DNA from 3 places in the Endozoicomonas sp. Z74 genome. Region 3 is predicted to be linked to each of the others. Evidence: predicted binding sites of a transcription regulator. Region 3 holds the regulator's gene; each other region holds the start of a gene.
What was found. Region 3 encodes FNR, which switches genes on or off when oxygen is low (the NO sensors DNR and NnrR bind a similar motif). Its sites were predicted from a motif close to TTGATNTANATCAA; they were not measured.
Positions count from the first base shown of each region.

Region 1: ACNRUY_RS06880 (FeoA family protein) is a predicted target of FNR. The motif match lies at 2,135-2,148, and genes of this name have one in related genera.
Region 2: glpA (anaerobic glycerol-3-phosphate dehydrogenase subunit A) is a predicted target of FNR. The motif match lies at 3,501-3,514, and genes of this name have one in related genera.

Region 1 is NZ_JBLYZI010000016.1:41,055-49,044, forward strand. It holds gene feoB (Fe(2+) transporter permease subunit FeoB) at 1-1,661, opposite strand, end outside; gene ACNRUY_RS06880 (FeoA family protein) at 1,658-1,891, opposite strand; gene ACNRUY_RS06885 (NAD(P)/FAD-dependent oxidoreductase) at 2,318-3,679, shown strand; gene ACNRUY_RS06890 (glyceraldehyde-3-phosphate dehydrogenase) at 3,713-5,170, opposite strand; gene mfd (transcription-repair coupling factor) at 5,535-7,990, shown strand, end outside.
Region 2 is NZ_JBLYZI010000068.1:21,789-29,778, forward strand. It holds gene glpC (anaerobic glycerol-3-phosphate dehydrogenase subunit GlpC) at 1-325, opposite strand, end outside; gene glpB (glycerol-3-phosphate dehydrogenase subunit GlpB) at 327-1,649, opposite strand; gene glpA (anaerobic glycerol-3-phosphate dehydrogenase subunit A) at 1,646-3,388, opposite strand; gene ACNRUY_RS17825 (MIP/aquaporin family protein) at 3,729-4,565, shown strand; gene glpK (glycerol kinase GlpK) at 4,832-6,349, shown strand; gene glpT (glycerol-3-phosphate transporter) at 6,703-7,990, shown strand, end outside.
Region 3 is NZ_JBLYZI010000013.1:55,815-63,804, reverse strand. It holds gene ACNRUY_RS06000 (glucosaminidase domain-containing protein) at 1-159, shown strand, start outside; gene ACNRUY_RS05995 (DUF547 domain-containing protein) at 213-1,076, shown strand; gene ACNRUY_RS05990 (DUF547 domain-containing protein) at 1,217-2,038, shown strand; gene ttcA (tRNA 2-thiocytidine(32) synthetase TtcA) at 2,077-2,991, opposite strand; gene ACNRUY_RS05980 (TraR/DksA family transcriptional regulator) at 3,431-3,763, shown strand; gene ACNRUY_RS05975 (hypothetical protein) at 3,783-4,322, opposite strand; gene ACNRUY_RS05970 (adenine phosphoribosyltransferase) at 4,623-5,180, opposite strand; gene fnr (fumarate/nitrate reduction transcriptional regulator Fnr) at 5,293-6,051, opposite strand; gene hemN (oxygen-independent coproporphyrinogen III oxidase) at 6,505-7,911, opposite strand.

The DNA of each region.
Region 1 (7,990 bases), on a different contig from region 3:
CTGAGCATGGATTCTTGCGTATCTTCGTGTCCGAAGGTTCCGTCGGTACCCACTGAGTTCAGCGTATTCAGGACCACCACAACGATCACAATCGCTTTACCTGCCCGGAGCATGAAAGCCTTGAGGCGATCCCAGGTTCTCAGCATTACCTGCTTCACAGAGGGCAAATGGTAGTTGGGCAACTCCATGATGAAAGGAGAGCTGTCGCCTCCCAGAAGGCTGCGCTTCATGACCAGACCGGTGAAAATCGCCGCCAGGATACCGGTAATATAGAGCGCAAAGACAACGTTCTGACCGGACTGGGGGAAAAACGCTGCAGCAAACAGCGCATATACCGGCAGGCGGGCACCACAGGACATGAAGGGCGCCATGGAAATGGTCAGCAGGCGGTCTTTCTCATTGTCCAGGGTTCTTGCCGCCATGATCGCCGGAACGTTACAGCCGAAGCCCACCAGCATGGGCACGAATGCCTTGCCTGGCAGCCCCAGGAAGCGCATCAGCCGGTCAACCACAAACGCGGCCCGGGCCATATAACCGGAGTCTTCCAGCAGGGAAAGGAACAGGAACAGGAAGGCGATCACCGGAATAAAGGTGGATACCGTCTGAATACCACCACCCACACCATTGGCCAGCAAGGTGACCAGCCAGGCCGGAGCCCCCAGGCCATCCAGCCAGTGACCAAAACCGTCCACCAGCAAAGTGCCGGTAAAAATATCAAAGAAATCAATAAAGGCACTGCCAATATTAATGGAGAACATGAACATCAGGTACATGACCCCAAAGAAAATAGGCAGACCCAGTACCCGGTTCAGCACCAGGTTGTCGATTTTCTCGGTGAGCCGGTGATTCACCTCCCCTTTCTGGCGAAGGATCACCTTCATAATCTCACCCACAGCCCGGTAACGACCGCTGGCCATCAGAATATCCAGATCTTCATTCTGGGTGCTTTCCAGCAGGTGCCGTTGCTGTTCAGCCGTTCCCAGCACATCCGCCGGCAACTGGAGTTCAGCCACCCCCTCTCCCTCAAGGCACTTCAACGCATGCCAGCGGACAGAGGTCTGATCCTTGAGGAGCCCCTCCAACTGCGGTTGAATAATGGCAACGGCCTGCTCAATGTCAGCTCCCAGAGATACCGGCCTGGCCTGTGGCAGCGAGCTTTGCAGATACTCATCCAGCTGTTTCTGCAGTGCTTTGATTCCCTCGGACTTGCTGGCCACCAGGGGCAATACCGGACAGCCCAGCTGGGCTGACAGAGCAGCTTCGTCAATCTCAACGCCCTTATCCCTGGCCACGTCCATCATATTCAGCACAATCACCACCGGAACACCCATATCCAGCAGCTGGGTGGTCAGATAGAGATTCCGCTCAATATTGGATGCATCAATAATATTGATGACCAGCTCTGCATCCCGTTGCAGAATATAATCCCGTGCAATCCGCTCATCCATGGAGACATCACTGTCCACCACGTCCAGGCAGTAAGTTCCCGGCAGGTCAACCACTTCAATCGTCTTGTCACCCAGCCGATAATGCCCGCTTCTCTTTTCAACGGTCACTCCCGGCCAGTTACCCACTCTCTGGCGGGCACCAGTGAGTGCGTTAAACAAAGTGGTCTTTCCGCAGTTGGGGTTACCAACAATGGCTACAACATGTTCTGTCATACTTTTGAAACCTCAACAGCTGCCGCTTCATCCCGACGCACAGAGAGCTGAAAACCCCGGACCTGTAACTGAATGGGATCCCCCAGAGGAGCCACCCGGCTGACGGTAAACCGGGTGCCGGGAGTCAACCCCATGGCCAGCAGCTTCCTCCGATAGGCACTGCCCTCATCCAGGAAAGCGGCTACCTGACCGCTTTCCCCTGTTTTCAGTTCACCCAGGGTTGTTTTCATAGAGAACGCTCCATCAGCCTGTCTCTGCCTGAACCGGACATCCGATGCCCTGAAGATCGGACAGTGTCTGGATAGCAATGATGTAAAAACGATAGAAAGATGTGATCGCCCAGCCCAGGCTGAAGAGTGAGAGCGCTGTAGCTCATGACTTCAAAGGAAGGCCGGACAGATGAGTCATTGCATAGGAATATATACGCAAATGAGAATGGTTACAATTTAAGGGATCACTTAATGACCCGGTTATTGACACGGGTCAATAGCTGTAGCGCGCCGCACGGTTTGAGACTTTATGCCTATCCGTTTGAGGGCTGCCCTTACCCCTATTTGAGTGGTCTGCACCACCGTGAAACTCCGTAAGCAGGAATTCAGTCTTAGCATCCATTCTCAGGTACCATGGCAATAAAGTCCTACAGGAGAAAGCCGGTAATGTGGCAGCGTGCAGTGGTGATCGGTGGAAGTGTGACCGGTTTGATGGCAGCCAAAACGCTGTCCCCCTTTTTTAGAGAAGTGATCGTACTGGAAAAAGACACTCTTGATCCTCACTGCGGCCTTCATAAAGGAGTTGGCCAGGGTCCACACTCTCACGTTATTCTGCCCAGCGGTATCAAGTTGCTGGAGCCACTCCTTGGCAATACAGAACTCAACCTCAGAGCGTTCGGAATTGCCTCTTCCGATGCCGCCGGGGCTCTCAGGTGGTTTCAATTCGGCGTCTGGAAAAAACGATTCCATTCAGGAGTCAATATGGGATGGTGCAACCGGTCACGATTTGAATGGAAGCTTCGCCAGGCCATTCAGTCCGTTGATGCTATTCAGCTGCTCTCCGAGTCCAGGGTCACAGGGGTCATTGTTTCTGAAGACGGCTTCAGAATAAAAGGCGTACGCTATCAATGCTCTGCCAATAGCGAACCACCCCAGGCCATTAAAGCAGACCTGGTGGTTGATGCCTCAGGCCGTGGAACACAAACCCCGAAATGGCTCAGAGCAAACGATATTACTGAGATCAGAGAAGACGAGGTCCGATCACAGGTTGCCTACACCACCCGCCACTTTCATCTGCCAGAAAGCCTGACCGGCTCATTGGACTGGAAGGTGCTGGCCATTTACCCAGAGCCCCCTGATGTGAAGCGCGGAGGCATGATCTACAGCCTGGGAAACGATAAATGGATAGTGACGCTGGTAGGGTTTAATGGCGAAGTCGCTCCAAAGGATATAACAGGGTTTATGGCTTATGTGCGCTCACTGCCACAACCGGATCTTTATAACATTCTGAAGCAGGCCACGCCAATTGATGAGCCAGTGAGTTATCGCATTCCCGGCAGTCTATGGCGGCGCTACGACAGAGCAAAGCGGTGGCCAGGAAACTTCCTGGTGGTCGGGGATGCAGTCTGCAGTTTTAACCCCATCTATGGTCAGGGTATCACCATGGCCATAAAAGACCTGATTAAGCTCAAAACACTTCTGGAACAACAGGAAACCCGTTTTACTCCTGAAACCATGGCCTGCCTCCAGAAACAGATCGGCCGTGGAAAACGGATCCCCTGGTTAATGGCGGCCAGCCCTGACTTTATGTTCAGGGAAACAAAAGGACGGCAACCAGTGGGTACCTCCTTTTTGAACCGCTATATCAAAGCCATTATGAAAATGGCCGGCGAAGACCAGGAGGTTCACCACCGATTCATAGAAGCGTTTACCCTGTTGAAAAGCCCTGCGGTTTTGGTAACACCGATGATTATCTGGAAAGTCGTGATGCAGATTTTGACAACCAGAGGCAACAAAAAAGCCAGTTGACAGCAATCAACTGGCTTTAACTCTCTGGAACAATCAGGGTACGGAAGGATGCATCACCCCGGACATATACTGCAGAATCCGATTTACCTGGCAGCTGTAACCAAACTCATTGTCGTACCACACATACAATACGCAACGGTTACCTTCCACAATGGTTGCCTGCCCATCCACCACCCCTGCCCTGCGACTGCCTACAAAGTCACTGGATACCGCTTCCACGGAAGTGACGTAGTCAATCTGCTTGTGGAGGCCAGAATACAGGGAGGCATCCCGCAGAAACTCATTGAGAGCTTCCCGAGTCGTCGCCCTGGCCAGATTCAGGTTAAGAATCGCCAGAGACACATTGGGTGTCGGTACCCGGATCGCATTCCCCGTCAGCTTGCCCTGAAGCTCTGGTAGCGCCTTGGCCACCGCCTTGGCAGCACCGGTTTCCGTCAATACCATATTCAGGGCCGCACTGCGCCCGCGTCGCTCACCCTTGTGGTAATTGTCAATCAGGTTCTGGTCATTGGTGTAAGAGTGAACCGTTTCCACATGACCGTTCTCAACACCAAACGCCTCATGAATGGCTTTCAATACCGGTGTGATGGCGTTGGTGGTGCAGGAGGCCGCAGACAGAACCCGGTCTTCCCCGTTGATGTCCTGATGGTTGACCCCATACACAATGTTCTTGATCTCCCCTTTACCCGGGGCAGTCAATAGAACGCGGGAAACCCCTTTTGACTGGAGATGAAGCCCAAGACCTTCTTCATCCCGCCATTTACCGGTGTTATCCACCACCACGGCATTGGCAATGCCATAACGGGTGTAGTCAATAGTATCCGGCGCATTGGAGTAGATCACCTGAATCGCTACACCATTGGCGTAAATCACTTTATTCTCTTCGTCCACCGAAATGGTGCCCTGGAAAGAGCCGTGAACAGAGTCCCGCCTCAGCAGGCTGGCCCGCTTCTGCAGGTCATTATCCGCACTGCCCGGTCGCACCACAACCGCCCGAAGGTTCAAGCCAGAACCACCGCCGGCGCGCTCAACCAGGATTCGAGCCATCAGGCGGCCAATGCGCCCAAAACCATAAAGCACCACATCCTGACCGGGGCCCAGCTGAACTTTATCGCCGTTGGTAACAGGCTTCACCTTTTGACGGACATAGTCCTCAAGAGAGAGCCCCTCAGCTTCAGTCCGGTATCCTGCAGCCAGTTTGCCGATATCAATTCGGGATGGCCCCAGGTCCATAGAAGTAAGCAACTCCAGTATTGGGTAGGTCTCATGAACAGATAACCCCTGCTCCTCAATCTGGCGGACAAATTTGTGCGCCTTGAGTATATTAATGACGGAGCGGTTAATGATGGAGCGCCCGAATATGGAAGTAACAATGTTATGGTTTCGATAGAGACGGCCGATCATGGGGATCATTGATTCGGCCAGAGCTTCACGTTCTTTCCAGTCCTGAAAACGGTCTTCTACCACAATTTTTTCCCGTTTTATGTCCATTTATCGTTGGCATTTTGCCGGCTTTGAGGGCCAGGGACCTGACCGGAAACGTCGATCAACTACCCGGAACCTGAACTCACGTGTATTATCCTCAGATCACCATCAGATATCAACATACACGCACAAACATTAACACCTAGCTTTGTTAATCCTTCCCCCCACTGTGAGAATGCCATCGCAGCCGCTACAATGCTCCGTCAAACAGCCATAAGCGGATCGACGGCCGTGAATAAAACACACCGTTCACCCTGAACCATTTAAAGTGGCTGCGGAGCCCAAAACAGCGACATTTTCACCATGAGAATGGCCCGCCAACCCCAGAAGTTGGCTCTGCCGTATCAGCAAAGGATATTTCATAACTCTCATGACGCAGCAAACCATCCCTTTACCCTTGCAGGCAGGCGATCAACTTCACTGGGGTAACCTGGCCAAGGCAGGTCCGGCTTATACCATTGCCTCTGCCGCGCGCCAGGACAGCTCCCCCCTGGTGGTCATTACACACGACAGTGCTACCGCCATCCGGCTGGAAGAAGAGCTGGACTTCTTCCTGGGAGAAGACTCAACCGTTCACGTACAACAGATGCCGGACTGGGAAATCCTCCCTTATGACACCTTTTCCCCCCATCAGGACATCATTTCCCAGCGTCTGGCCACCCTCTACCGCCTACCCCAGGCGGGCAACACCATTCTGATCGTACCGGTCAGCACCCTGTTGCACCGCCTCTGCCCCCAGAGCTTCCTGCTGGGCAACTGCCTGTCCCTGCGCCCCGGTGAGCGCTTTATCATTGAAGAACGCCGGACACAGCTTCAACAGGCGGGTTATCGCTGTGTCGATTCGGTTCTGGAGCATGGGGAGTTCGCCATCCGGGGCGCCATCGTCGATATATTCCCCATGGGCACCGACCAGCCTTACCGGATAGATCTGTTTGACGATGAAATAGAGACCCTGCGCACCTTTGATCCGGAAACCCAGTTGTCAACGGCCACCGTTGACAGCATTCAGCTGCTGCCCGGCCATGAGTTCCCCATGGACAAACCGGCCATCGAGCAGTTCCGGGCCCGCTTTCGGGATGCCTTCGATGTCAATCACCGGGACTGCCCGATCTACCAGGACATTGGGCAGGGCATCGCCAGCCCGGGCATTGAGTATTATCTGCCCCTGTTTTTTGAGGCCACCGCCACCCTGTTTGACTACCTGCCTGAGCAAACCCGCATCATTGCCTGGGAAGGATTGACTGCAGCGGTTGAACACTGCATGACCGACCTCCACAGCCGTTACGAAAACCGTCGGGTCGATCCAACCCATCCCCTGCTCCCTCCCGCAGCGGTGATGATGCCCACGGAAGAGTTTTTCAGTCGCCTGAAATCGTTTCCAAAGGTCACACTGCACGAATCCCTCCTCAGTGACAAAACCGGACGGATTAACCTGATCCGTCAGGATCTGCCGGAACTGACTCTCAATGCCCGGCTTGAAGAGCCCCTGTCGGCACTTCAGCAATTCATTGATAAAGTGGATCATGTGCTGCTGGTTGCGGAGAGCGCTGGCCGCCGGGAGGTTCTGCTGGAACTGCTTGGCCAGAACGGCATTACTCCGCCCCACTGCCAGGGCTGGCCGGAATTCATCGCTGAACAACCCCCACTGGCCATCAGTGTCGGATCCCTTGAACACGGCCTGCACCTTCCGGACTTGAATCTGGCGGTGATCCCGGAAGCCCTGCTGCTGGGCCAGAGAGTCGTGCAACGCCGTCGCCGTAAAGGGGAAGATCAGCAAAGTGCAGACCAGGTCATTCGCAATCTCACCGAACTGCGCGCTGGCGCCCCGGTGGTCCATATTGACCACGGGGTTGGCCGATACCGGGGGCTGCAGACGCTGGATGTGGATGGCCAGACCACCGAGTTCCTTACGTTGGAGTATGCCAATGAAGCCAAACTCTATGTACCGGTGGCTTCGCTACACCTGATCTCACGGTATACCGGTGCGGACGATGAACTGGCTCCCCTGCATCGGCTGGGCAGTGAGCAGTGGACCAAAGCCCGACGCAAAGCCGCAGAAAAAGCCCGGGATGTGGCGGCAGAACTGCTGGACATTTACGCCCGCAGAGAAGCCCGAAAAGGCTTCCCCTTCGAGCAACCGGAGCAGAACTACCTGGCCTTTGCCGCCGCCTTTCCCTTCGAGGAAACCCCGGATCAGCAACAAACCATAGAGGCCGTCATCCAGGATATGTGCGCCCCCAAACCCATGGACCGCCTAGTCTGTGGCGATGTGGGCTTTGGCAAGACAGAAGTGGCCATGCGGGCTGCCTTCCTGGCGGTACAAAGTGGCAAGCAGGTGGCCATTCTGGTACCAACCACCCTGCTGGCCCAGCAGCACTACGAGAGCTTCCGGGATCGCTTTGCCGACTGGCCCGTGGAAATCGATGTAGTTTCCCGCTTTCGCTCCCAGAAAACCGTGGACCAGTTGAAAGAGAAACTGGGTAAGGGTCAGCTGGACATCCTGATCGGCACCCACAAAATTCTTCAGGGGGACCTTCGGTTCAAGAACCTGGGGCTGCTGATCATTGACGAAGAGCATCGCTTCGGGGTCCGTCACAAGGAAAAGCTGAAATCCCTGCGCTCCGAGGTGGATATCCTGACCCTGACCGCCACCCCTATTCCCAGAACCCTGAACATGGCCATGTCCGGCATCCGGGACCTGTCCATTATCGCCACCCCTCCCGCCCGGAGGCTGTCCGTTAAAACCTTCGTGCGCCAACACGACAAGCCACTGGTCAAAGAGGCCATTCTCAGGGAGCTGCTCAGGGGCGGACAGGTGTATTACCT
Region 2 (7,990 bases), on a different contig from region 3:
AGGACAGGGTGCCCATCAGATCAGTATGGCTGAGCATATACTCACGGGGACCCTGCTTGAAGCCGTCATGTCGGGCCTTAGCCTTCTGGATAATGGTGCCAATATGGACATTGGAAGGGCAGGCCACTTCACAGCGTTTGCAGTTACTGCAATATTTCAGGGCATCGTCGTAGAGCGCAGGGCTTTTGATGCGAAAACGCTCACCGTCCGGGCCTGCCTGTTTTGGGCCGGGGTAATCAGGCCGGGCTTCTGCTACCGGGCAGCGGGTGGTGCAAACGGTGCACTTGATGCAGTTATCAAAAGTGGTGTCGGTCAGTGAAAGCATCTTATTTCTCCGCCCCGGTTTTCTCGGCCACAGCGCTTTCCCTGTCGGAAGCGTGTGTGGCAATAATCTGTTCAGCAGCGAAATACCCGGTGGCAATGGAGACGCCTCCGGCAGAGCCTTCCGCAACGGGGTTGAAGTCCGCCAGAACCGAGCCGGCACAATACAGGTTACGGATAGGAGTCTTGTTGATGCAGGGTTGAAGCTGCTGGTTGGTGGTGACCCCATACTCCATAAAGTGATGGGACCGGCTGTCCAGGAATGAACCGGTGCTCCATTCTGCCCGGTTTTCCGGTGCGGCAATATCCAGACCGAACACCGGGTCAACAATTCGGTTTCTTTCTCCTTTCAACCCTTTGCTTAAAAAGGTGCCGGTGGCCAGCACAAAGTGGTCAGCATACAGGGGAAGGTCTTTGTTGTGATGGGTCTCGATGCTGTATAAACGACCATTGTCAAATTCACCTTTAACCACCTGGTCGCCTTCAATCAACATTCCGCCCAGGGCACTGAACCGCTGCTTGAGGGCCCTGGTCATTCTGAGGCCCGGCAGGGAAGGAGGCAGGCTGGCCACTTCCATCACTGGGCACCCCAGCAACCTGGAGAGTTCCGGCATTCTGCTATTGCCCCGGCTATCCTCAAGAACCGCAGGAAGGATGATCAGGTCAGCCGTACCTGCTGCTTTACCCAGGGCTTTCGCCAATCGTTGCAGGGACTGCTCGCTGCTGAGTGCTCTGGCCAGCTCAATGGAACGCAGTTCAAATGGATTTCGGGTTTCCAGGGCAAGGGCCTCCGGGGAGACGGTGCTGCTGGTAATTCTGCTTCCGGCAAAGGCTGGGTGTCTTTTCAGGCCGGAGGCTGCCAGGGCGGGTTGAAAATCCCGGAATCCAGCAATATTAATGATGGCGACCTGCTTTATTTCTTTTGCCGGATTGGTAAACGGCAATGGATTCATACTGGTCTGTGACAACCAGGCTGGGATCAGGCTGCCTAAAGCCGAGATGCGCCAATGATTTTTGTCACCCTGGTTGACCATGGTCAGGCCGGAGGCGGCCATGCTTTTCTGAAAATGTTCAAGTCCTGCTTTCAGAGTGTCTGGCCCGACTTTGTGGTAGGGGTGATTGCCGGGCAGTTTGTTGATGGCCTCAAAGGGGGCCTGAACAGGAGAACCGTCGGCTTGACGCCCCAGAACATCAATGGCTCCAGAGGCAAATGTCAGGGAGCTTTCCCCGAAGCTGATGACCGCTGTTTTTAATCCCGCTTCTGCGCAGCGGATGGCGGAGGTCATTCCGGCCAGCCCACCGCCAATAATAATGCTGTCGTATCTCATGCTGCTGGCTTCACTGCTGCTGGTTCTTCGGTGTTTTTAACGAGAGTATTGCTGGTATCGGTTTCCGTCTCCGGGAGATGGCTGTAGCCCAGCAGTGATTCGTAAATCCAGTGACTGAATTCTGCTTCCCTAAGGGCATCTCCCCAGAGTACCGGCTGGTTGCCTTTCCATCGTTCTTCAAGAAACTCACCGATGCTTTCCAGGGGGGCAAGGTTTTTCAAAGAGTCAGGGTTTTCTATTGGCTCAGGGCTTTCCACCCGCTCAGGGCTGCTCAGAGAATGGGGTTCTTCATCGGGTTTCATGTCCTGAAGAATGCCAGCTGCACGACAGGTGCAGAGCTCTCCCTGGCAGGGCCCCATGCCAAGACGGGTTCTGCGACGCAGGTCTACCAGATCCGGAGCGTTCAATTTGGCAACGGCGTATTCAATTTCGCCCCGGGTCACCATTTCACATTCGCAGATAATGGCGTTTTTATCATTGTTCTCTGAAAGGAACCGGGCTGCACGCTCACCGTGGCGGTACTTTGCGGACACTGACACAGGTGCTGACAGGGTTGGCGTTTCAATATCTGCCTGGTGACCACAGGCTCCGGGAAGTGGAACTTCTGCTGTGTGACAGCCCACAGTATTGCCAAGGTGGCGGGCAACCACATCGGTTGCTTTTTCAGCCATCAGACGATAGGTCATCAGCTTGCCCCCGGTGATGGTCACCAGGCCAGGCAAGCCATCCTGCTCTCCATGATCCATCAATACGATGCCACGACTGATATTCCGACCTGAGCTGCCATCCACGGAGACCAGTGGGCGAACCCCGGCGTAGGCTCTGAGAATGCGGGCCCTGGACATGATTGGGGCGAGTTTTTCCCCTTCCCGGATCAGGGTGTCCACCTCTTCCGGATCAATTCTGAGGTTGTCGATCTGGTCGTACGGGATTTTCTGGGAGGTGGTCCCAATCAGGGAGATAGTGTCACCGGGCACCAGAATGTCGGCATCCGCTGGTTTACGACAGCGGTTTAGTACCATTCCATTGACCCGGTAATCCATGATCAGCAGAGAGCCTTTGGATGGAATCATATGGATCGACAGATCGGCATATTCAGCAATTTGCTGGCCCCATATCCCTGCGGCATTAACCACCTGCTGGGCCCGGATAACCACGCGCTCGCCGGTTTTGACATTCACGGCATTGACGCCAACCACGCGCCCGCTCTCAATGATCAGATTCAGTACGCGGGTGTAATTGAGCAGCTGGCCGCCATGCTCTTCAGCATCAAGAATATTGGATGCGGTCAGGCGAAAGGGGTCAATGGTGCCATCGGGTACTTTGACGGCCCCCAGCAGTGCCGGGTTAACGTTGGGTTCCAGTTGCAGAGCCTGCTCTGGCGTCAACTGTTCTGTCTCAATACCTGCCTGGTTGCACGCATCGATAAAGGGTTTTTGAAAAGAGAGGTCATCTTCAGGCAGTGTGATGAATAAACCATCCGTTTCCTCTATGCAGTGGGAAGCGATGGTTTTCAGTATCCGGTTTTCCTGAATGCACTCTTCAGCGGAATGGGCGTCGGTGACCGCATACCGACTGCCGGAGTGCAGAAGGCCATGGTTTCGTCCTGTGGCCCCTGTGGCGATATCGTCTTTTTCTATCAGGATTGCACGAATGCCCCTGAGCGAGCAGTCGCGGAGGACGCCGGCGCCAGTGGCGCCACCGCCGATAATGACAACGTCTGTTTCAAAGGTTTTCATTTGGGGCCTGATGTTGTTCAAAATAGTGTTCAAAAGCGCACATTTACGGACAGTCAACGAGCGGTTATCGAGCCTGTGGATAACAGTATCGTTGCAGATTGTAATGTTCGAAATGACGTATATCAATATTCGTATATGCTCGTACGACTTCGAAAGGGTGTTTATGCTGATTATTTTTGTATCGGTAGTCTCTGTTTTCAATGAATTGGTGATAAAGCGTGCGATGACGTGTGTAAAAATGTGATTCTGTTGATTTGAGTCAGGGTTTCGATGTTGCTCGGTTGTGATTTCTGCTGTGATAATTCGCGTGTATTTTTTCACTTTCGCAACGGGGGTTGTCATGGGGCAGACATTGAGGCAGACATTGTTGGGTCAATGCCTTGCCGAATTTATAGGCACCGGTTTGTTGATTTTCTTTGGAGCAGGTTGCGTTGCTGCGCTGGTTCTGGCTGGGAGTGACTTTGGCCAGTGGGAAATCTCTATTGTCTGGGGTTTGGGGGTTGCGATCGCCATTTATGTGGCTGGAGGGGTTTCCGGTGCGCACCTGAATCCTGCAGTAACCCTTGCCCTGACCGTATTCAAGGGGTTTGAAAAACACAAGGTGTTGCCGTATATCGCTGCGCAGATTGCGGGGGCATTCAGTGCGGCAGCACTGGTGTATTTCCTCTATCAAGGGCTGTTTGTGGATTTTGAAAGCACCCATGGGATCATCCGGGGTGAGGCCTCCAGCCTGGCCACCGCCGGAATCTTCTCAACTTACCCGAATGCCCTGCTCAGTAATGTCCAGGCTTTCTTTGTTGAGTTTTTCATAACGGCGGTATTGATGGGCGGTATCCTGGCCATTGGCGATGATAATAATGGCGTCTCCAACGGTGCTTTGTCCGCACTGCTGATCGGCATATTGATTGCGGTGATTGGTGCCTCTTTTGGTCCTCTGACCGGTTTTGCCATGAATCCCGCCCGTGACTTTGGACCCAAGCTGTTTGCCTTTTTTGCCGGCTGGGGGGATGTGGCCCTGACCGGTGCCCGCACTAATCCCTATTTCTGGGTGCCCATTGCGGGGCCGATCTGCGGTGCCATGGCGGGAGCCTGGGTTTATCTCAGGGTAATTGCCAGCCAGCTGGAACCAGTGGAATGCGCCACCGCGGGTTGTGAAATTCGTCCGGCTGACGCGTAATACGTAAGGAGGCTGTCAGAGAATAGGCTGCCCTACTGCGACGGTAGCAAATTGGTCTAAAAATTCGCTTTTGTTCGGCAAATAGAACCACTATTCACCTCACAAAATCGAATTTTGATCCTCAATTTTCTACCGTCCTCGCTACGAGCGCTATTCTCGGACAGCCTCCGAGTCAATCCCATAAATGGGAAATGCTGCCTGTCGGAGACTTCCAGGCAGCCTTCTTATAGATATAAGCATCACTGAATGACCAAGGGGTGATACCTGTGAACATTCCTGTAAAGAAAGACGAGAAATTCATCGTTGCCCTGGATCAGGGAACCACCAGCTCCCGAGCCATTATCTTTGACCATAAAGGGGCGATCGTGGGAGTTTCCCAACGGGAATTTACCCAGATTTATCCAAAAGCGGGCTGGGTGGAACACGATGCCATGGAAATCTGGGCGACCCAGAGTTCTGTATTGACGGAAGTACTGGCCAAAACCGGTATTCGCAGTGACCAGGTTGCGGGGATTGGTATCACCAATCAGCGGGAAACGGCAGTGGTCTGGGACAAAAATACCGGACAGCCGATCCATAATGCCATTGTCTGGCAGTGTCGCAGAACCACGGACATCTGCGAACAGCTGAAGCGTGATGGCATGGAAGAGTATATAAAAGAAACCACCGGCCTGGTGACGGACGCCTATTTTTCCGGAACCAAAGTGAAGTGGATGCTCGACCATGTGGAAGGTGCCCGGGAGAAAGCGGAAAAAGGCGACCTGCTGTTCGGTACCGTGGATACCTGGCTGATCTGGAAGCTCACCAACGGTCGGGTTCATGTGACTGACTACACCAATGCCAGCCGGACCATGCTGTTTGATATCAACCGGCTGCAATGGGATGACCGGATGCTGGAGGTGTTGCAGATTCCCAGGTCCATGCTGCCAGAGGTGAAGTCCTGCTCTGAAGTGTATGGACAGACCAACATCGGTGGTAAGGGCGGCACCCGGATTCCCATTGCCGGTATTGCCGGTGACCAGCATGCGGCTCTGTTTGGTCAGATGTGCCTTGAAAAAGGGATGGCCAAGAATACTTATGGCACCGGTTGTTTCCTGTTAATGCATACTGGTGATCAGCCTATCCGTTCGGAAAACGGTTTGCTGACGACCATTGCCTGTGGTCTTGATGGCAAGGTGACTTATGCCCTGGAAGGCTCCGTATTTATGGGCGGCGCCAGTGTTCAGTGGTTGCGGGATGAGCTGGGGCTGGTCAGGGATGCGGCGGATACGGAGTATTTTGCCTCCAAGGTTGACGACACTAATGGTGTTTATGTGGTGCCTGCTTTTGTTGGGCTGGGGGCTCCTTACTGGGATCCTTATGCGCGGGGATCGATTTTTGGTCTGACCCGGGGAGCCAACCGTAACCATATTGTCCGTGCAACCCTGGAAGCCATCGCTTATCAGTCACGGGACCTGCTGGAAGCTATGCAGCAGGACGCAGGCATAGAGCTCAGCCTGCTGCGTGTTGATGGTGGTGCTGTCGCCAATAATTTCCTGATGCAATTCCAGTCCGATATTCTTGGTAAAAACGTGGTGCGTCCGGAGGTGGCGGAAACCACGGCAGCGGGTGCTGCGTATCTTGCGGGTCTGGCCGTGGGATTCTGGCACAGCCTGGATGACCTGAAAGACAAGGTGGCTATTTCCCGGGAGTATCAGCCAGAAATGCCGGAAGAAAAGCGGGCTGAGCTCTATAAAGGTTGGAAGAAGGCGGTTGAGCGCTCCAGAAACTGGGAAGATTCATAACACCCTCCCTGGTTGTGCTTTGGTCAGATTTGTGAATCGAGGCTGACCGCCAACAGTATGGAGAATTAAGGCTCCAGGCTTTGCCTGGGGCCTTTTTTGTTCATTTAAAAGTGGGTGAGCACCGGGTGAAAATGGAAAATAATGGCCGACAATGATCGTATGATGTGCTTTATAGTTCGCTAATTATTCATTTATTGCTCTAGATCAATTGGAAAAGAACATAAAGCAACTATTATCCGCACCCGATTATGAGGGTGAATAAAAAATGAGCGTCAGTCTGTCATGCGAAGATAGCTGAATATTTCGCTCATCCGATTCACCCTAGAGCGGAATAACGGATTTGTGGAGACACTATGATAGGTATATTCAGGCCAGCGCCTCACAGGGCGGGCTTGCCAAGCGGGCAGGTGGATGGCCAGTACCAGAAGCTGCGTTGGCAGATTTTTGCAGGGATTTTTATCGGCTATGCCGGTTACTACCTGGTCAGGAAGAACTTCTCCCTGGCCATGCCTTTTCTGATTAATGAAATGGGCTATAGCCGGGGTGACCTGGGGGTTGCTCTTTCTGCGGTTTCTATTGCCTATGGTCTGTCAAAGTTTCTGATGGGCAATGTGTCGGATCGATCCAATCCCCGGTATTTCCTGGCGGCGGGTCTGATCATGTCGGCTCTGACCATGTTTACTCTGGGTTTTATGCCCTGGGCCACAGGCAGTATTGCTGCCATGTTTGTGCTGCTGTTTCTTAATGGCTGGTTCCAGGGAATGGGGTGGCCTGCCTGTGGCCGGACCATGGTTCACTGGTGGTCCAGGAAAGAGCGGGGCGGTATCGTGTCCGTCTGGAACGTGGCTCACAATGTCGGTGGTGGTCTGATCGGTCCGCTGTTCCTGCTGGGAATGTTCTGGTTCAACGATGACTGGCACTCCGCATTTTATGTGCCCGCTGCCGGAGCTATGCTGGTGGCGGCGTTTGTCCTCCTGGTCATGAAAGATACTCCCCAGTCCTGCGGGCTGCCTTCCATTGAGGAGTACAAGGATGATTATCCCGAGAATTATGACAAGAGCCATGAAGAAGAGCTGAGTGCCAAAGAGATCTTCTTTAAATATGTGTTCCGCAACAAGCTGCTCTGGTACATCGCCATTGCCAATGCTTTTATTTATCTGATCCGCTACGGGGTTCTGGACTGGGCACCCACCTATCTGTCCGAAGCCAAGGGTTTTTCCGTGGATAAGTCTTCCTGGGCTTACTTCCTGTATGAGTGGGCAGGTATTCCCGGCACCCTGCTGTGTGGCTGGATTTCTGACAAGGTGTTCAAGGGTAAACGGGCACCGGCGGGCATTGTGTTCATGATGCTGGTCACCGTAGCCGTGCTGGTTTACTGGTTTAATCCAGCGGGTAACCCTACCATCGATATGCTGGCGCTGGTGGCAATTGGCTTCCTGATTTATGGCCCGGTAATGCTGATTGGTTTGTATGCCCTGGAGCTGGTGCCGAAGAAAGCCGCTGGAACCGCTGCGGGCCTGACCGGCCTGTTTGGCTACCTGGGTGGAGCGGTGGCAGCCAATGCCGTGCTGGGTTACACCGTTGACCACTTCGGCTGGGATGGTGGCTTTATGCTGCTGACCGCCAGTTGTGTACTTTCTA
Region 3 (7,990 bases):
ACGGGACCGGTGCTGGCTCATGGGCTTCATGCTTACTCAATCAGGGGGCAGGAGTATGTACAGGAGTTGGTGTCAATGATTAATAGTAATGGCCTGTTGCGTTATGATCTGAAAGAGGCTGGTCGTCTTGCTGACAGTACCGACAGTGCCAACATCTGAGGCAATTGGCAGAAAAAGAAGCTTATAGCGGAGAGAGTGGAGAGGGAGCTCCCATGAAAATTGAATCATTGGTTGCAACCAACGGCCCTGGGCCGTTCTTTTCGGGACTGACCCAGCTATTAACCGGCTTTTGGTTGCTGCTGCTGGCAGGGTATCCCCTTTCTCTTGAAGCCGCGCCCTCTAGCAAATACTGGGAGCTTTGGGACAAAAGCAACTCCGGTTCAAAAGCGATCATTAATCACAGCTCATGGCAGGGCATTCTGGACAGCTATCTGGTGGTTCAGCCGGACGGGAGCCGCTTTCGATATCAGGCTGTAAACGGTAAAGATCGAAAAAAACTCGGCGAGTATATTAAGACATTGACGGCTCTTGATCCAAGGCAGTACTCAATGCCGGAGCAAAAAGCTTACTGGATCAACCTCTACAATGCTCTGACCGTTAATCTGATACTGGATAACTACCCGGTCAAATCCATTACAAAGCTGGGGCCATGGTATCGCTTTGGCCCCTGGGATGAAGTCATCACCCGGGTGGCCGATCAGGCGCTCACGCTGAATGATATTGAACACCGTATTTTAAGACCCCTCTGGAAAGACCCTCGAATTCACTATGGGGTGAACTGTGCCAGCGTGGGATGCCCGGATCTTGCGGAAAAGGCGTTTACCGGGGAAAACACGGAAGCGCAACTGGAGCAGCTGGCCCGGCGCTTTGTTCAGCAGGGAAAAGGGGTGGAATGGGTGGATGGGCGACTGGTGCTTTCCAGAATCTATGAGTGGTATAAGGAGGATTTTGGCAGCCGAAAGGAGTTGCTTCTGCACCTGCAGCGCTACTCTGCCCCCACTCAGGCAAAGCGTCTTGGTGCCTTTTCTGGAGTGATTGAATATCAGTACAACTGGCAATTAAATGAAGTGAAGTAGACCGCTCTCCAGCCGATTAATAAAACAGCCATGAGCGGGAAATGCCGATTGTCTCCAGTGATGGAAAGACACCAGAGTTTGAGACAGTGGCATTTTCATGATCAATTACCGTTGAACGGTTATAAAGGGCGGGTTTTATTATGGCCAGATGCTTGCTTTTGGTGCTGAAACTGCTGATCCTGTCATGGGGACCCTATGCCCATGCCGTTCCATCCCCTGATAAATGGACGTATTGGGATAAGGCGAATCCGAAGAGTGCCCTGGTGGTGGATCATAGCCTCTGGCAGACCTTTCTGGACCGGTACCTCAAATATTCAGAAGCCGACAGAATGTATCTGGTGGAATATGGCAGGGTGAAAAAGGCCGACATGGGACGCCTGGGTGAGTATCTTTCGAGTCTGGCAGCCAGAGACCCAAGAACCCTTAATCGCAAAGAGCAACTGGCGTATTGGATCAATCTTTATAATGCGCTGACGGTCAATCTGATTCTGGATTATTACCCGGTCAAGTCCATCACCAAGTTGGGGATGGGGTGGTTCCGTACCGGACCCTGGCGTGATGAATTGATCACCATTGCTGGTCAGAAAATCTCCCTGCATGATATTGAGCACCGCATTCTAAGGCCCTTGTGGGATATGCCCGAGGTTCATTATGCTCTTAACTGTGCCAGCCTGGGGTGCCCTGATCTGGCGCCCAGGGTTTATGTCAGTGCAGAGATTGAAGATCAGCTGGACAAGGCTGCCCGGCATTTTATCAATCAGCCAAAAGGCGTGAATTTTGTGGCGGGGAGGCTGGTGCTTTCCCGAATTTTTGACTGGTATGAAGACGATTTTGGCGGGGAAGAGGGGGTGCGCCAAGATCTGCTCAAGTATGCCCGGGAAGACATCCGTATAAAGCTGCAGAAGTACACCGGAAGGATCAGTTATCGTTATAACTGGCAGCTGAATGAGTATAAGCCCTGAGCTGGTGAGGGCTCAGGACTAAAAGGGGACTGAAGTGCTCAGGGCTCGAATTGAATGACCTGGACACCACTCTCCTGCCCGGTTATCTGGAAGTTGCCGGAAGTGACTGTCTGATTATCTGCATGCTCATACTCTTTTCGTTCTCCACTCCGATCCAGCTCCAGTCCCTTGAAATCAAACAGACTGTTATCGGCCATCTGGGAAGGGGCGATGTTTTGGGTGGCGGAAAAGATAGACTCGATGCGGCTTGGGTGTTTTTTCTCCCACTCGGCCAGCATTGACTTGATATTCTGCCGCTGTAGATTTTCCTGGGAGCCGCAGAGGTTGCAGGGGATGATTGGGAACGCCATCTGCTCAGAAAAGTGGGCGATGTCTTTTTCCCTGCAGTAGGCCAGGGGACGGATCACGATGTTTCTGCCGTCATCCGATCGGAGTTTAGGGGGCATTGCCGACAGCCGGGAACCATAAAACATATTAAGGAACAGCGTCTCAACAATATCATCCTTATGGTGACCCAGGGCGATTTTTGTGGCACCAATGTCCTCTGCAAAGGCATAAAGTGTTCCCCTTCTTAGCCGGGAGCAGAGGCCGCAAGTGGTTTTTCCCTCGGGAATTTTTTCCTTGACCACGGAATAGGTGTCACGGTTGATAATATGGTAATGGATTCCCAGTTGATCCAGGTATTCCGGAAGGACATGCTCAGGGAAGCCGGGCTGTTTCTGGTCCAGGTTGACGGCGATCAGCTCAAAATTGACTGGGGCGCTTTTCTGGAGGCTCATGAGAATATGCAGCATGGTGAAGCTGTCTTTGCCTCCGGACAGGCAGACCATGACCCGGTCGCCTTCCTCAATCATGCGGAAGTCTTCGATGGCTCTTCCGGCCAGGCGCCTCAGTTTTTTCTGAAGCTTGTTGAAATTGTATTTCTCGGAACCGGTGAGTTGGGTCGAAGTCATAGGCTTATAAGCGGGCCGTGGATGAAAGCGGCTCATTATATCGGCAGGATGAGTATCCACCAAGTCAGTGTTTAACGTGCTCTTACCTGTTGTAGCGTTTCTTTTGGCAAAAAAACGTACAAAGGTCCCATAAAATGTCCTGCCTGGCTCAAGGAAAAATGGAGCTGCCGACTATATCCTCCATAAGGGTGTTACCCTTCGGGGGGGAATGGACTACTATTTGCAGGCAGGATTGCCAGTTCTCATTGATAAACACGTTTGTCCTTTTAAATGTCCAGATGCCCATAGCGGTAGAAGAACAGATTGTGCTGCCCTCATCCCTGAAACCTGGGAGAGCAAACTGTTGTTCACGGCCCGGTTTAGAAAAGCCTGTGGCTGCATGTTGTTCATGGCAAAAATAACAATGGATTGATCCAGAGTTTTGAAAAGGGGAAGACTGATGACCGATCACAATAAACTGCGTACCAGGCTGCTTGAGCGGCGAGATGAACTGAATGTACGGCTGGGTAATATCAAGCGCGATGTTACCCGCAAAACCAGTGCGGACTGGTCAGAGCAGGCTCAGGAGCGTGAGAACGATGAAGTGATGGACGCTCTTGGTAATGAGGCCACTCTTGAGTTGCAGAAGATAAACCGGGCCCTGGACCGGATGGATGAAGGGGAGTACGGCTATTGCACAGCCTGTGGGGCCCAGATTCCTGAAGGCAGGCTGGAGGTGATGCCCTACGCCGATCTTTGTGTGGGGTGTGCCGAGTCTAAGGAGGGGGTTTAGCCCCCCCCTTTCGCCAGATTCAGGCGGGTTTGGCGCTGGTGAGGTGGTAATAGGCCTTCTCATCCTGGGAAGAGCCGGATTCAATAATTAATTGCTGGTAACTGTCTGAAAAGCTCTGGACGGTGCCGGGGTTTCGGCTGTGAAAGTATTTTTGCCAGAGTTTCCCCAGTGCCATGGTATCTTCTTCGTCAATCTTCTCTATAGTGATACCGGTTCGGTGGTAAACCAGCCAGGCAATGGCGGTTGCATAGGCCAGGTTGGTGGCCAGTTCATGGTGGGGGTGTGAAAGGAATTCCCTCTGACTGGCCAGTCCACGGACGCTGCTGGATAACTCTGGCTGTGTCCCAAGGTAGTGGTCCCAGATATTGCGATGCATGCGCGGTGATATCTGGTAAATACCAAGAGCCTGGTGGTTGGCGATTTTCAAATGAAAGCCAAGGCCGGATTCCCTGGCAGCGGTGCCCAGAAGCAGGTTCTCTGCTGTCTGGCTCCACATGGCCAGGTGCTTGAGTGTTGGTCGCACCACATAATGACGCAACTCTCTGGCACAGATACCCATAATTCAAAGTCCTTTTTTATTGCTGTCATCGTTCTACCCCAAAGGGGGTGAAACCGCTTTTTCTGCTGGGTGATTTATCTTGAAAATACCAGTTAATGATCGTCTGTGACAGGGTATTTTCCCTGTTCTTATACGTAAAGTGAGCAGGCGATACCCTTTTGGGCAGTGCCCGTTTTATTGTCTGCCAGCAACCCCTTGCGGTAAGGGCTTGTCAGAAGGAAAACAGGCTTGGTGTTGTGCTTAATGGGGTTATCGTATCATTCCGGATATTCTATAACCCCATTAGTCAGGGGACTTTTATCAGTCGCCTGCAAAAGAACAGAGGGTAAAGGTGGGGATTCCTGCCTGATTCAACTTCTCGGAACCTTTAAGGTCGGGAAGATTGATGATAGCGGCTGCTTCCAACGTGGTAGCGCCTGCCTGGCTGATCAGGTGATGGGCGGCAAGCAGAGTGCCGCCGGTTGCGATCAGGTCATCAACCAGCAGAATGCGGTCTCCGGGCTTCATGGTGTCGTCATGGACTTCCAGGGTGGCGGTGCCGTATTCCAGCTGGTATTCCTGGCTCAGGGTGGTGCCGGGCAGTTTCCCCTTCTTTCGGAACAGTACCAGAGGTTTGTTTAATGTGTAGGCCAGTGTTGAGCCGATCAGGAAGCCTCTGGCATCCAGTGCGCCAATGCGATCCACATCTTTATTCTGGTAGCGTTCCACCAGAGTGTCTATGGTCAGACGCCAGGCCTTCGGGTTTTCAAACAGGGTGGTGATATCACGGAAAAGAATACCGGGCTCAGGCCAGTCCGGGATGGTTCTGATCTGGGATTGAAGGTATTCCAGGGCGGGTAGGCGTTGTTCTGTGGGCATGCCGTTTTGGCTCTGTTTCGGTCAATGATGCTCAGTGAGCACGGGGCTCACTGAATCCAACAGGCTACTGGCAGGGTAGCCCTTCAATCCGGGAAAGCTACCTCAGTTCTCCTCAGGCGCTGGTCACGATCTGGGTGGGGTCGATGGTTTTCCCCCCGGCCAGAGAGCAAAGCTCAACGGAGTTACGAATTTCAATTTCCTTGCCAACCGCTGAAATCAGGCCGTTTTTCTGGAACCTTGTGAACACCCGGCTGACCGTCTCGACGGCAAGTCCCAGGTAGTTGCCCATTTCGTTCCGGGACATGGACAGTCGGAATGACTGGGAAGAGAAACCCCGGCGACGGAAGCGGCTGGCCAGATTGATCAGGAAGGTGGCTATGCGTTCGTCGGCGTTTTTCTTGGACAGCAGCATCATCATCTGCTGATCTTCCCGGATCTTCTTGCTCATCAGGCGCATCAGGTGGCGACGCAGTTCCGGGAACTGATCCGCGAGCCCTTCCAGCTGTTCAAAGGGAATTTCACAGATCATGGTGGTTTCCATGGCCTGGGCAGACACTGGGTAAGTGTCGGTATCCATCCCGCTCAAACCGAGAATTTCGCTGGGCAGGTAGAAGGAGGTGATCTGTTCTTCACCTTCGTTGGTGGCGGTGTAGGTTTTGATCGCCCCTGAACGTACCGCAAATACACTGCTGAACGGATCACCCTCGAGGAAGAGGTGTTCACCCTTTTTCAGAGGGCGACCTCGCTTGATGATGTGATCCAGCTGGTCAATGTCTTTAATGCTGAGAGCCAGCGGCAGGCACAAGGAGCTGAGGCTGCAGTCTCTGCAGGCCACATGGCTTGGCTGTCGGACGTTGGGCTTGGACGTCATTGAGAGGCCTCAAAGTCGTATTGGCAAAATCGACTCAATTTTATGAAAATTGTTAACGAAGTGTAAGCTAGGTAAATACGCAAGTGAATAGCGTTAAAGTAGGTGTTTAATGCTATTGTGGAAACAACTTGTGCCAGTACGTTGTCTCCAGTAACACGATTGCGTCGTTTGTTCAGGGCGTCTCGCCTTGGCAAGCTTCTGAACCAGGCTCTTGACGTAAAGCCCCGTCAACTAAGGGGGGCAGAATACACTGGAGCACCGAGCCGACAGTGTCACAAAAGGTGTGCCACTGTCTGAAGTACGTTCGTTTATTTGTGTTGCCCGATTTTGCACCGATACCGCAGGCAAAGCAATGGTCAATGTTTGACTGGGGGGGTGTCGGACTTATGCTCGAATGCATAAGCCCGGAAGACTGAAGGAGTGGCTACTTTTTCGGTAGCTTTCTGGGAAAAGTCAGATGACTTTTGAGTAGCGGGGGATTGCCTCCTGCTTTTCCGTGGGCTTTGGCTGGTTCAGGTAATGATCGAACTGCATGCAGATGTTCCGGATCAGTAGTTTGCCTCTAGGGGTTACCACAATGCTTCGGTCTTCGTTCAGCGTCAGTAGCTCGTCATTGATCATAGGTTTGAGGCGTTCCAGCTCCTCAGCAAAGTATGTGTCAAAGGTGATGCCGAACTGTGTCTCTATTTTACCGGGTTGGAGCTGGAAGTGGCAGATCAGCTGGGTGATGACGGCCTGGCGGACTTTGTCGTCTTCTGTCATCTGAAGTCCCCGGACCATGGGGAGTCGGCCTTTGTCGATTTTTGTGAAGTAGTCTGATTCTTCCGTGGTGTTCTGGATGTAAGTGTCGCCCACCTGGCTGATGGAAGAGACGCCCATTCCTATAAGATCGCAGTGGCTGTGAGTTGTGTAACCCTGGAAGTTTCTGTGCAGGTTTCCGGTTTCCTGGGCGGTGGCCAGCTCATCATCGGGCAGGGCAAAGTGATCCATGCCAATGTATACGTAGCCCTGGTCCAGCAGCTTTTCAGTCGCTTGCTGCAGGATTTCCAACTTGACCTCCGGAGCAGGAAGGTCGTCGTCATTGATCCTGCGCTGAGGCTTGAAGCGGTGGGGCAGGTGGGCGTAGTTAAACAGCGACAGCCGGTCTGGTGCCATATCGATGACCCGGTCGATGGTATCCATAAAGCCAGGCACAGTCTGGAAAGGTAGGCCGTATATCAGGTCCATGTGAACGGACTTGAAAGCCATGGTTCTTGAAGCATCCAGTACTGATCGGACCATATTTTCAGGCTGAACCCGGTTGACGGCTCTCTGGACCCGTTCATCCAGATCCTGAACACCCATGCTGATGCGGTTAAAGCCAAGATCCCGCAAGGTATCCATCATCGGCCAGTCCACTTCGCGGGGGTCGAGTTCAATGGAGTAATCCGAGGTGTCGCCGCTCGTCAGTTGAAAATGCTGGCCGACCTTACCGATCAGGGCGCGCATTTGCTCGCTGCTGAGAAATGTTGGCGTCCCGCCTCCCAGGTGCAGCTGCTCAACTTTCTGCTCGGGAGAATACAGCTTGCTCTGCATTTCAATTTCACGGAACAAATACTCAAGGTATTTTTCCGAGCGGCTGCGGTGTTTGGTGACAATTTTATTGCAGGCGCAGTAATAGCAGACGTGTGAACAGAAGGGGATGTGGAAATAAAGCGACAGTGGCTTGATGGTAGAGGCGCTGAGTTGAGCGCTGGCCTGGTATAGCTCAGGGTTAAAGGTGTTATCAAATTGAACGGCGGTTGGATAAGAGGTGTAGCGAGGTCCCGACTGGTTATATCGTTCAATCAGGTCTTTATCCCAAACTGGCGCATTTTTCATAATCTGTCTCTGGCCGATCTCTCTGGCTATAAGCTTCGGTGTTTTGAAGCGTGCGGCTGTTTTGTCAATGCTGTGCTGC